Regions from separate parts of the Terribacillus sp. DMT04 genome, predicted to be linked through region 2. Evidence: riboswitches for the same ligand, from Rfam matches in the RefSeq annotation. Region 2 holds a riboswitch; each other region holds the start of a gene.
What was found. A riboswitch is a leader RNA that binds a small molecule or an ion and turns the genes downstream of it on or off. The one in region 2 is predicted to bind S-adenosylmethionine.
Positions count from the first base shown of each region.

Region 1: it holds a riboswitch for S-adenosylmethionine, as region 2 does, so the genes downstream of both, KS242_RS03300 (hypothetical protein) here and KS242_RS15225 (MetQ/NlpA family ABC transporter substrate-binding protein) in region 2, are expected to answer to the same signal.
Region 3: it holds a riboswitch for S-adenosylmethionine, as region 2 does, so the genes downstream of both, metX (homoserine O-acetyltransferase MetX) here and KS242_RS15225 (MetQ/NlpA family ABC transporter substrate-binding protein) in region 2, are expected to answer to the same signal.
Region 4: it holds a riboswitch for S-adenosylmethionine, as region 2 does, so the genes downstream of both, KS242_RS01675 (homoserine dehydrogenase) here and KS242_RS15225 (MetQ/NlpA family ABC transporter substrate-binding protein) in region 2, are expected to answer to the same signal.

Region 1 covers NZ_CP077639.1:593,075-596,194, forward strand. Annotated here, with positions in the region: gene KS242_RS03290 (MBL fold metallo-hydrolase) at 2-763, opposite strand; gene KS242_RS03295 (Lrp/AsnC family transcriptional regulator) at 889-1,299, opposite strand; SAM riboswitch class I at 1,459-1,564, shown strand; gene KS242_RS03300 (hypothetical protein) at 1,647-2,612, shown strand; gene KS242_RS03305 (isochorismatase family protein) at 2,757-3,120, shown strand, end outside.
Region 2 covers NZ_CP077639.1:2,935,789-2,938,908, forward strand. Annotated here, with positions in the region: gene KS242_RS15215 (methionine ABC transporter permease) at 1-73, opposite strand, end outside; gene KS242_RS15220 (methionine ABC transporter ATP-binding protein) at 70-1,083, opposite strand; gene KS242_RS15225 (MetQ/NlpA family ABC transporter substrate-binding protein) at 1,096-1,905, opposite strand; SAM riboswitch class I at 1,998-2,109, opposite strand; gene KS242_RS15230 (MerR family transcriptional regulator) at 2,634-2,960, opposite strand.
Region 3 covers NZ_CP077639.1:2,428,853-2,431,972, forward strand. Annotated here, with positions in the region: gene KS242_RS12860 (PLP-dependent aspartate aminotransferase family protein) at 1-126, opposite strand, end outside; SAM riboswitch class I at 201-308, opposite strand; gene metX (homoserine O-acetyltransferase MetX) at 310-1,377, opposite strand; SAM riboswitch class I at 1,452-1,563, opposite strand; gene KS242_RS12870 (ammonium transporter) at 2,203-3,120, shown strand, end outside.
Region 4 covers NZ_CP077639.1:299,866-302,985, forward strand. Annotated here, with positions in the region: gene KS242_RS01665 (thiazole synthase) at 1-252, shown strand, start outside; gene KS242_RS01670 (ThiF family adenylyltransferase) at 252-1,259, shown strand; SAM riboswitch class I at 1,327-1,421, shown strand; gene KS242_RS01675 (homoserine dehydrogenase) at 1,503-2,276, shown strand; gene KS242_RS17975 (hypothetical protein) at 2,273-2,623, shown strand; gene KS242_RS01680 (sugar phosphate isomerase/epimerase family protein) at 2,808-3,120, shown strand, end outside.

The DNA of each region.
Region 1 (3,120 bases), 1.1 Mb from region 2:
ATTAGCGTTTTAAGGACTCGCCATCATTAGGTACCATTACTTGATCGGCTATCTTCTTTTCGACAAGATAATGCCGAAGTTCTTCTCTTGATAGTCCCCAATGATTAACAGCTTCCATATGGACAGAGAGGACAGTTGCATGTGGAGCAGCTTTGGCCACTTCTAAAATATCTTTCTTATCCATTACAAGGGAGCCGCCTTCGAGAAATTGATTATCGCCGCCATTGACGACAATGACTTTAGGCTGCTGCTTTGCAATTGTATCCTGTATTGCCGCATACCAGACGGTGTCTCCGGCAATATACAGTGTTTTTTCATCCGCATGCTTCAAGATTACCCCGCAAACATTGCCAGCAAGCTTCAATATGTCTCCGCGCCCATGTTCTCCTTTTGTTTTCACTAACTGTATGTCATCCAAGACTGTGTTTTCTGTAAGAATCTCTACATTTGTAAAGCCGCTCGCTTTAACCTCATTTGCATCATTTTCATCTTGAACATATATCTTTATATCCTTTGGCAGCAATTCTTTTGCGCTTTCATCAAAGTGATCCAGATGTAAATGCGTTAAGATAACAGCATCAACGCCGTCAAGAATGTTTTCCACGGGCTCCGGTAAATTAACGAGAGGATTATATTGATCTTGTCGAACAGAGTTTGGAAATGGCGGATATGTTCCTTTTGCGGCTAGCATTGGATCGATTAAAAATTTCTTGTCTGCATAATCAACGACAAGTGTTGCATTCCGAATTAGTTTTACATGCATGGTATTCTCTCCCTTTTTCAAAGTATGTATAGTTTAGAATAGGAGAATTATTTCATACATGGCTTTTCTAACGTGTTTTAAAGCTTTTGCTTTGGATTCGAAAGAGTTAGTTGATATGTGTTGCTTTATTGATCAATAACAATAGAGAGATTGTAATTCACATAGTCATTTAACTCATTCAAAAACTGATTCAAATCTGCTTGTGATGGAAAACGGCATTCCAGCAAGTAACAGCCTTGACCGCTTATTTTATAGTTGTTCACGATAAACAGTTGTTTTGTTTGAAGAAAAGCCAAATAAGGCTGGTGGCTCGTATTCTTGGTGAAGATCGTCAAAAATGTATGAAGGGGATATCCTAAATTATCTTGGTTAATTCGGATGGAGTAGCCCTCGATAATATGATTGTCCTCCAGTTTGGCAATTCTTGCTGCAGCGGCAGGAGCAGAAAGATGAACTTTCTCTCCAAGTTCTTTCATCGTAATCCGGCTGTTCTTTGTTAATTCTTTTAGTATTTGTTGATCGGTGGCATCCAGCATCTTATAACATCCTTTACGACCTGTTTATAGGCGTACTTGTTAATCGCATTATACCAGAGAGGAAAAAGGAAGCTAAAGGAATATTATTTCCGATTATTCCGATAAGGTATATTGACAATACCGAAAACGTTTGCTACACTTCCTTAAAACTATATATGTTTCTTATCCAGAGAGGTGGAGGGATATGGCCCTGTGAAACCTCAGCATCAGGTCTGTTAACAGATACTGTGCTACATCCATCGGTTTGATTACCGGCAGATAAGATGAATAGAGGAAGCCTCTCGACGCATCTGTCCGAGAGGCTTTTGTATTTGTCCCGCTGTCGTTTACAGAGAGGGGAACACAATATGTTTCAATTAATACGTGATCTATCCAAGTACAAAGGGTGCAGTCAGTCATTTGTGTCGCAAATAGTGGAAAAGATAACGCCGTTTGCTGATGAGCTGCACGTTGACAAACGAGGGAATCTTATTGTCCGCAAATTTGGGGAGAGGTATGCGCCGAAAATAACACTGCTGGCAGAGGTGAAGGAAGAAGTGCATGTTGTGACAGCTGTGACGGATTTCGGCGCACTTGCAGCAGATGCAAACTACTTTTCCTTAACCTTCGCTCTAGGCCAGTCAGTCCAAGTGGAGACGAAGAAGGGGCTGCTGCAAGGTGTGGTCGTGACAAGTGAAGCGGAAGAGCACGCAGCTGTTATTGATATTGGTGCGAATACAGCACAAGAGGCACATCAAATGGGAGTGGAAACGGGCAATTATGTGACATGCTATGATGACCAGCTGTATCTTGGGGACGAAGTGAGCGGCAGAGTTGTCGGCAAAGGACTGGACAATAAAATCGCACCAGCTATTGCCATAAAACTGCTCCAGCAATGGGAGCCTGGCGATGGGGAAATTACCGTCATCTTTTTTCCTTCTCAAAACAAAAAACTGCTCCTCAGCCAGCTAGAAGGAGAAGCGGCATTCTATGTCGGCTCTGTACCGCGTCCAAGCACTTCCCAAAAAAGTAAGGAAACCATTAAGCTGGGCAGCGGTGTCGTTATAAAAGTAGCAGACAAAACGATTCCCATTAACCAAACGCTGAAGAACCTCTTAGTTGATTTAGCAATCGCGCATGACATTGCGTTTCAGTTGGAGTTTTTATTTCAGCATCGATATAAGAAACTGTCTACCAAGACCCCAATAAGCGTGCTCAATATACCAATAGAGCATCTGGATCAGACAACACAAGTTGTTTCAATCAAGGATTTGGAGAATACCACGCAGCTGATTCAGACATATCTTTTACGCAGCAAAGAATTGCAATTTTAAGAAAATAAGTTATGCGTCTCAGATAGTTGTCCTATATACTGAAATTATTAGTAAAAAGGAGGCGGTTACGGATGAAAAAGAGTCAAAACTTAACCAAGTCGCAATGCAGGAAGGTTCTAGCAACCAGATAAAGGGGAGCTGTCTTTGAAGCAAGCACTACTGATCATTGATGCACAGCATGCATTGATTGAAGGCGAAGCAGGTGAAAGACCTGTCTATCAGAAGGAGAATCTGCTACAGCAAATTAATGTAGTCATCAGCAAAGCACAAGCCGCGGGCGCTGACATTTTGTTTGTACGTGATACGGATGTAGCAGAAGGCCAAGGAACAGGTTTTGCTATTCACCCACAAATCATTGTGCCAGAAGAAGCGACAATCTTTAACAAACAAGCAACAAATGCCTTTCACGGTACAGGTCTGCTGGCGTATGTAAAGCAGGCAGACATCGCCCATCTTGTCATCATGGGCTGTGAAACGCAGCATTGCATAGATACAGCTGTGCGTTATG
Region 2 (3,120 bases):
CTGTCATCAAAATGGTTTCCCAAAGTGCTTGTGTAATATCAGCACCCCACTCTGTCCAAAATTCCGCAATCATGACGCCACCTCCTCAACCGTTATCTCACGTTCTTCTAAATAAGAGATAGCTTTCTCAACTTCAGCAGCATCACCTTGCAGATGAATGAGCAGTTTCCCAACAGAGTTTTCTTTCAGCTGATCAATTCCACCTGCTAATATACTTGGAACAACATCGTATTTCTTCGTAATTGATGCAAGGAAAGGCTCACTGGAAGAACTTCCAATAAAGGTAAGCGAAATAATCCGCCCTGTTGCGCTAAGTCCTTTCTTGACGCTATCCGGAACTTTGAAGTTCGCATCGTCAAAGACAAAGTTTCTTGTCTGCGGATGCTGTGGTTTTGTGAATACATCAATGACTGAACCTTCTTCGACTAACTCTCCTTGATGCATCACACCTACGCGATCACAAATACGCTGAATAACATCCAGTTCATGGGTAATTAAGAAAATCGTAATTCCCAATTCTTTATTCACACGCAGCAGCAGCTCTAAAATGGAGGATGTTGTATTCGGATCCAGCGCACTCGTTGCTTCATCACTTAACAAGACCTCTGGTTCCTGAGCAAGCGCTCGAGCAATTGCAACTCGCTGCTTCTGTCCGCCTGATAATTGAGCTGGATATACATGTTGCTTTTCTTCCAGACCGACAATTTTCAAATATTTCTTCACACGCTCGGTGATTTCGTGTTTTGGAACTTTACTAAGCTTCAGCGGACGAGCTACATTCTCGTACACAGTAGCTGTCGTAAGCAAATTGAAATGCTGGAAGATCATACCGATTTTGCTTCTCTCTTTACGTAGCTGCCCTTTTTTCAGCTTTGTAAGATCTATTCCATCTATACGTACTTCTCCTTCGGTCGGACGTTCCAGTAAGTTAGTACAGCGGATCAGGGTACTTTTCCCCGCTCCGCTGAATCCGATCACGCCATAGATCTCACCTTTTTTAATTTTTAGGGAGACATCTTTCAATGCCTCCACTGTTTTCTTGCCAGTGGTAAAGGTTTTGGTTACATTCTTTAATTCAATCAATTTACTTCCCCCTTACCAGCTTGGAACAACAGATCCGTTGAATTCTTCTTCTACAAATTGCTTCATCTCGTCAGACTGATAGATATCCTTCAGCTTGCTCACAATCTCATCATCTTTATTAGCTGTTCGAACAACAAAGTAATTAGACCACGGATTGTTTTCGATATCTTCAGCAAAAATGGCGTCATCTTTAATTGTTAATCCTGCACCCATTGCGAAGTTTGTATTAATGGCTGCTGCTTGAACTTCTTCCAATTGCGCTGGCAATTGTGCTGCATCCAATTCTACGATTTCCAGATTAAGCGGATTCTCAACTACGTCTTTTGCAGTTGCTGTATTCGTTGCTTCCGGATCAACTTTTAACACACCGGCTTGTTCAAACAATTTTAATGCACGGTATTCATTTGCTGGATCATTTGGTACAGCGATTTTATCGCCTTCTTTTAGTTCTGAAATGCCTTTAATTTTTTCAGAGTAGATACCCATTGGAAATGTTAGTGTTTTAAATACTTCCGTTAGTTCATAGCCTTTATTTTCTTTCTGATCTTCCAGGAAGCTCAACGTCTGATAACTGTTGGCATCCAGGCTTCCTTCATCTAAAGCACTGTTTGGTGTATTGTAATCGTTAAACGTTTTGATCTCTACTTCAATTCCTTCATCAGCTGCAAGTTCTTTTACCTTTTCCATCACTTGTTCATGCGGTCCGCCCGTAGCCCCTACCAAGATTTCGTCCTCTGCTAGTGCACCAGAAGTGTCATTGCCGCATGCCGCTAAAAATAATGCTAATAATCCAATTAGTCCGAAGCTTAAGATTTTTTTCATGTTTTTATCCCCTTTTCTTAGCTGTTATCAACTACATTAAAAAAGCGCTTCTCTTGAATAAGAGAAGCGCACCGTATACGTATGCAGCGATTCTCTTATCTCTCAGTCCGGTATTGCCTACCGGCTGCAGGAATTAGCACCTAGATCATCTGATCTGGTTGCTGGGCTTCACAGGACCTGTTCCTCCGCCACTCTTGATAAGAATTTCATTATGCGTTTGTGTTGATCTGTTTGTTACTTTACCTTCCAAAGAATAGATTGTCAATAATAATTTACAATTTAGCGAAAAATCACACACATTTGATGTACTAGCGTAAAGGATAATATTGCAAAACAGGATAACAGGAACATTTTGACAACATTGGCTGTATGGTATCGCAAATATTTACGGTTACTTGATAACACCACACTTTCAAACAAGCGCTTGATCAAGCTGCAGAAGGCGACAACATATGGCTTTTATTCCATGTAACTCCACATTTAAATACAGGATTTTCTCATCGATACGAATATTATTATCAGACATTAAAGGATTTTGTCATTTGCTTTGAAAATAAGGGAACATCCTGTACACTTCATCACTGTGTCGTCGGTACAGATCCCGCGCCGATAGTGGACTGTAAACAACAAAGAGAACGAGCTCTGGCTGTATTTAAACAGCATAAAAAGCCGGATGAACATCATCCGGCTTTTCTGTGTACAAGGCCTCCCAACACATACGTACACATCTATTCTCTCTGTATCCCAAAGCGGGCGTTGATTTGTCCGCGAAGCATTTGCTGGCGGCTTTCTCTTTCCGCTTCCTTTCTCTTATCTCTTAGCATCTGCTGACGAATCTCGAAAGTTTGCACACCCTCTTCTCTTTTGTTGGCGATATCAATCAGCTGCTCTACATCTGAAAAAGAGTACTTGCGATTTCCCTTCGCTGAACGTTCTGGAAAAATGAGCTTGCGTTCTTCATAATAACGTATCTTACGCTCTGTAAGACCAGTCAGCTCGCTCACAATACCTATTGTGATTACTTTCCTGTTCTTATAAGAAGGCTCGTTACTCATCTGTTCACCTCATCATCCTGTGCTGTTACAGCTCATTATACCGTAATTTGTAAATACTCCTAGCGTTATGTAAGGAAACCTAACAAACAACTAAAAACCTCGTTAACATCACTGACATGTTTAATGCATCTGGATGCGGTTATTTATATACTGCATTTAT
Region 3 (3,120 bases), 510 kb from region 2:
GTCTGTGTCATGGAACAAGTACGAAGTCGTCTGATAAAGCGGTACCGCTCTGGAACCTGTTGTCGGATCTGGTGCTTGACCGCCATGTAATGCTAATGTCTCTGCTTTGTATACGGAATTTGTCATTTTGTCATTCCTCCAATTTTTATCGTAATGAAAAAAGCAGCTTCGGATAAGAAGCTGCTCTTTAGGCATTAAACTTCTTATCTTTCAAACTTTTGCTTGCTGGATGTAGCACCTTCTAAGCATTACTGCTTGCAGGTTGCCGGGCTTCATCGGACCAGTCCCTCCGCCTCTCTTGATAAGCTATTATGAAATTTTCATTGGCTGCTGAAGCACTTCTCGAATATGATGTCCCCATTTCTCAAACTCGAGCAGAAAACCATCATGTCCGTAAATCGTATCAACGCATACATGTCGTCCTTCAGGAACTTCTGCTGTAAACGCAGCAATGTCCTCTGATGGGAATAAAAGATCCCTTGAGAATCCGAAGGTCAATACAGATGCCTTCACTTTGCTGGCAGCAGCCTTCCATCCGCCTCTGCCTCTGCCAATGTCATGACTGTTCATTGCTTGCAATAATGTTAGGTAGCAGTTAGCATCAAATCGGCTGACAAGCTTTTCGCCTTGATGATTGAGATACGATTCAACTTCAAATTCACTGTTAGTTCCAGAGGATGCCGCACGGCGGAAGCGTTCATTGTATTGATGATCAGATCGGTACGTGATCATGCCGATCATCCGCGCAATTGCCAGTCCGGCAGCTGGCTTCTTGTCTGCCGTATATTTGCCATTATTCCAATCAGGGTCAGAGATAATAGCAGACTTGGCAATGTGATTATAAGCCATTGCGTAATCACTCACATAAGGTGTTGCTGCTAGCGGGATGAGTACATCCATAAACTCAGGGTACATAATGCCCCACTCCAACACCTGCATACCGCCCAGTGACCCGCCAATTACTGCTCGCAAATGGGTAATTTTCAGTTTGTCTAAGACAAGGCGCTGGACATTCACCATATCCCGAATCGTAATCTGCGGAAAATCCGCCGCATACACTTGATCATTTACAGCATTTCTTGATAAAGAACTTGTCGTCCCATTACATCCGCCTAATACATTGCACGCTATTACTTGGTACGTACTCGTGTCAACATATCCGCCGGACTGAAGCAATCCGCTCCACCAGCCAGGCTCAGATGCAGTACCTTTTGCAAACTGATCTCCTGTGAGTGCATGACAGATTAACACTGTTTCTGCGTCTGATGGGCCGCTTCTTTCATAGGCTACTTCTACACCCGAGAGGCATTCACCTGATTCAAGCTTCACATCTCCAATGTTGATTTTGCCTGCATAATATGACTGTGCAGTCTTCATTTCAGTACGTTTGCCTCCCATCAAATAAAAAAGCCACCCTGAGAGGACAGGGTGGCATATGTACCGTCATGTCTCTCTCATCTCTAAAGTGTGTGTACACTTTCAGGAATTAGCACCTTAGAAGCATTGCTGCTTATAGGTTGCCGGGCATCGTCGGGCCAGTCCCTCCGCCTCTCTTGATAAGAGTTCTATTTATTTGTTAAGAGGATTGTAGCATGAGTTTTTTTCATCGTCAACTATGTATTCTGAATTTTTTGCCAGAAAAAAATGTTCTATAATTTGGACGCCCCGCATCGGCAGCTGCCAATGCGGGGCTAAAATGTAACTTTTCTATTGTTAGTGGAGAATGCTTTCTGCAAACTCCTGCCGCGGTACTTTTTTCTACATGGTAGTTTTACTTATACGATACAATCCCTACCTCTATTGCATCCTCACGGCTCCAAGGCCGCTCCAGTCTGAATAAGTACTTCTAATTAAACTATAGCAGAACGCCAGAGATCTTCGCGTAAGTTACTTAAAAACGAAGACGTAAACTATTCTATCACGCTTTACAATAAATGTAAAGCCTATCATGCAGCATCTCTCCGCAGCTACTATGCTATTCCCTTTTCCTCCGCTTCCAAACCAATTCTAATTCAATTTTTTTAGCACCACCCCCTTTTCGTAACTTTATATGACAGAAATGCTGAAAACACTCACATAACTTGGTCAGAAATATTCACGTAAGATAACCTCACAAGTTTGTTACATTTTTTCGTCTGGCACTTATAATGAGAAAAGATTCAAATTTTCAAACAATTAAAGAAAACACAGGGGGTAGAGAAAATGGATATGGCTAACACGGTATTCATGTTTGTCGCAACTGTACTTGTATGGTTGATGACACCAGCACTTGCACTCTTCTATGGCGGTTTAGTAAGAAGTAAAAATGTACTGAGCACAGCGATGCACAGTTTCACGACACTGGCGATAGTCTCCATCATTTGGATTGTGGTTGGCTTTTCCCTGGCCTTCTCACCAGGTAACGGAATTATTGGCGGATTAGAATATTTCGGATTGAATAACGTTGGGTTTGAACCTGCGGAAGGTCACACAATTCCTTTTAACTTATTTATGATGTTTCAGATGACATTCGCTATCCTGACAACAGCAATCGTGTCTGGCGCCTACGCCGAACGTATTCGTTTTCCAGCATTCATTTTATTCACAGTACTTTGGGTTCTCATCGTTTATTCACCGCTTGCACACTGGGTTTGGGGCGGCGGCTGGATTGCAGAAATGGGCGCACTTGATTTTGCGGGCGGGAACGTTGTCCACATTTCATCTGGTCTTGCTGGCTTGGTTGTCGCACTCGTTATCGGCAAACGAAAAAATGCCGGCGCTACCGCACCACATAACCTTATTTTCACGTTAATCGGCGGTGCACTGCTTTGGTTCGGCTGGTTTGGATTTAATGTCGGAAGTGAACTAGCTTTTGATGATGTAGCAATGTATGCCTTCATAAATACGAATACAGCAGCTGCATCTGGTGTACTCGGCTGGATGATTATTGAATGGGCTGTGAACAAAAAGCCGACTTTACTGGGAGCTGTATCTGGTGCGATTGCTGGTCTTGTCGCCATTACTCCAGCGGCCGGGTTTGTATCACCGATTGCCAGCATTCCAATCGGCTTTATCGGCGGCATCGTCTGCTTCTGGGGCGTTGGCTGGCTGAAAAAGAAACTAGGCTATGACGACGCCTTG
Region 4 (3,120 bases), 770 kb from region 2:
ATTGAACAAAGCAATGTACCCGTCATTGTTGATGCTGGCATTGGCTCACCGAAGGATGCAGCGTACGCGATGGAGCTTGGAGCTGACGGTGTGCTGCTAAACACAGCGGTCTCTGGGGCTGCTGATCCTGTCCGGATGGCACATGCTATGAAACTAGCAATAGAAGCGGGCAGATTAGGTTTTGAAGCAGGAAGAATTCCAGAGAAAAATTACGCGGAAGCTAGCAGCCCGGGTGAAGGGTTGTTTACGTAATGCAAGATCGTTATCGTAAACAAGAGCTGTTTATCGGTAAAGAAGGCCAGATGCAGATAGAAAACAGTAAGATTGTTTTAATCGGAATGGGTGCTTTAGGCTCTGCTTCTGCAGAAATGCTTGTGCGTGCGGGTATTGGGGAGCTCGTGCTTATCGATCGGGATTATGTAGAACTACACAATCTGCAGCGTCAGCAGTTATATACGGAAGAAGATGCTGCCGCTTATCTGCCGAAAGCGCTAGCGGCAGCGGAGCGGTTGCAAGCAATCAATCAGCATGTAAAGCTGCATGCTGTGATTGAGAACATAGATCATCATAATATCGAACAACTGGTAGAGGGAGCGCATGTGATTTTAGATGCTACCGATAATTTTGAAACGCGACTGATTGTTAACGATGCAGCCACAAAATACGGTATACCATACATCTATGGAGCATGCGTTGGCAGCTATGGGGTAACATATCCCGTTGTTTCGAAGGATGCACCATGTCTGCATTGTCTTCTGGAACAGCTTCCGCAGCAAAGTGAAACATGTGATACAGCCGGAATTATCAGCCCAATTGTACAATGGGTGGCAGCCATGCAAGTGACGCAGACATTACGGATTTTATGCCGTCAGGAAGTAGCACCTGAGCTGCGCGCATTTGATATATGGACGGGAGATTATACAACAGTGAACGTGCAACGTCTTCAGGATCCGAACTGTCTAAGCTGTAGTACAGAAGCTAAGCGGCCATATCTAAATGGAGCCACGCAGACAAAGCTGGATGTACTCTGTGGCAGAGAAGCTGTTCACATACGGCCAGGATCAAAGAAATCACTGGATTTAACAGCTTTATCTGAACAATGGGTTTCTGCAGTGGAACCCGTAACCGCCAACGAATACTTGCTGGCATTTCATCACAGAGGACATCGGGTTGTACTGTTTGCAGACGGGCGAGCAATTATTCACGGCATAGATGATATTAATCGAGCGCGCTCTCTTTATGACAGTCTTGTCGGCTGATAGTGTTGGAATTTTCTGTTGACTCATTGGTAACGCAATGTTAAAATTCTCCATAACAAATATAAAATTCTTATCAAGAGCGGCGGAGGGACTGGCCCGACGATGCCCGGCAACCTGCAAGTTTATCTGACTTGTAAAGGTGCTAATTCCTGTAGATGAGAAGACACAGTACGGATCCTACGTCTCCCTGTCCTCTCAGGGAGGCTTTTTTTATGCAGAAAATCATCCGAGGAGGCAAAAATAATGACAGCAGTAAGAGTTGGATTAATAGGGTACGGCACAGTGGGCAGTGCAGTGGGCAGAACAATTCGTTCTCATCAGGAGAATCTGCAGACAGTATTCGGTAAGGAAGTACAAGTGGCAGGTGTGTTAGTCCGGGATAAACAAAAATATGAACAGGAAGTACAGGATGTCCTGCTTACAGATAATGTAGAGGAATTCTTTGCACGAACAGATTTGGATGTCGTTATTGAAGCGAGTGTAGGCATCGAGCCTGCGTACAGCTATTTGACGAAAGCTATATCTCGCGGTTGTCACATTATCACTGCCAATAAGGAAATGATTGCTTCTAAAGGAGCAGAGCTAAAGGCATTAGCGAAAGAAAAAGGTGTACGTCTCGAATATGAAGCAGCAGTAGCAGGCGGTGTACCAGTTATTGGCACGCTAAAACAACTGCTGCATATTAACCATGTTGTTAAAGTAGAGGCTATTTTAAATGGCACATCAAATTTTATCTTGAGCGAAATGGCCGATAAAAACATTTCGTTTGAAGAGGCATTACAGCTTGCGCAAGAAGCAGGTTTTGCAGAAGCTGATCCAGCTAATGATGTAGATGGCTGGGATGCATTTTATAAATTGATGGTCCTAAGTGATTTATTATTCGAAGCACAGCCAGATTGGGAAAAAGTGACACGCAAGGGCATCCGTTCCGTTTCCTCGCAGGATATTCATGCAGCTGCCGAACGAGGATGGAAAATTAAACACGTTGCGACGCTCGAAAATACGGGGGAGAAGTGACAGTATACGTGGAGCCGGTTGTATTATCAGCTGCGCACCCGCTTTACAGTGTAGATGGAGTAGATAATGCTGTTTGTATCGAGGGTGATCTTGTCGGAAAACTGAAACTGCAAGGGCCAGGTGCTGGTGCGCTGCCAACTGCAAGTGCCATCGTAGAAGATTTAGCCAATCTTGTGCACCAGCGCAAGGAACTCAGTGTAAAACGACAGTTCCAATTCACGGAGAAAAGGGAAGCTGCGCCGTACGTGCATCTGCCTTCGGGCCAAGTTGTAGTTCAAGAGAAACCCGCGGAGGAGAACTACTATCGGGTGGTTGGTAAAACCGAACGTTTAGTAGCGGAGGCCTGACAATGTGACAAGTGCTTCGGTCTAAGAAGATTAAAAAGGAACTGACTATGTTAGTTCCTTTTTGTGTAGATTTATTTCTCGTTATGCAGAATTGGCTGAGTTTAAAAGATAATAGTTGAATATTTATGAAGGGGTAGGTATTACTCTTAATTATCTGTTGGAATAAGTAGAAGGAGTGCAAAACATGAAATTCTCTCTGTATTCAGTAATGGCACCAGATATGACGCCGGAAGCTCTTATTGGTTATTTAAAAGAAACTGGCTACTCCGCTGTAGAATGGCGGTTCAAAGACACAGCAGCAGAGTTAAGACAGGAAGCACCTAGCTTTTGGAGAAATAACTTGTGTACCATATCACCAGCAATAACGGATCAAGAGATTGAGAATTTAAAAAGCACTGCGAACCATAATGGAATTAACATATTAAGTGTTCTTCCATACTTAACTACTGGAGATTTAAAAGCTACCGAACAAACATTGCAGGTTGCGCAAAAGCTTG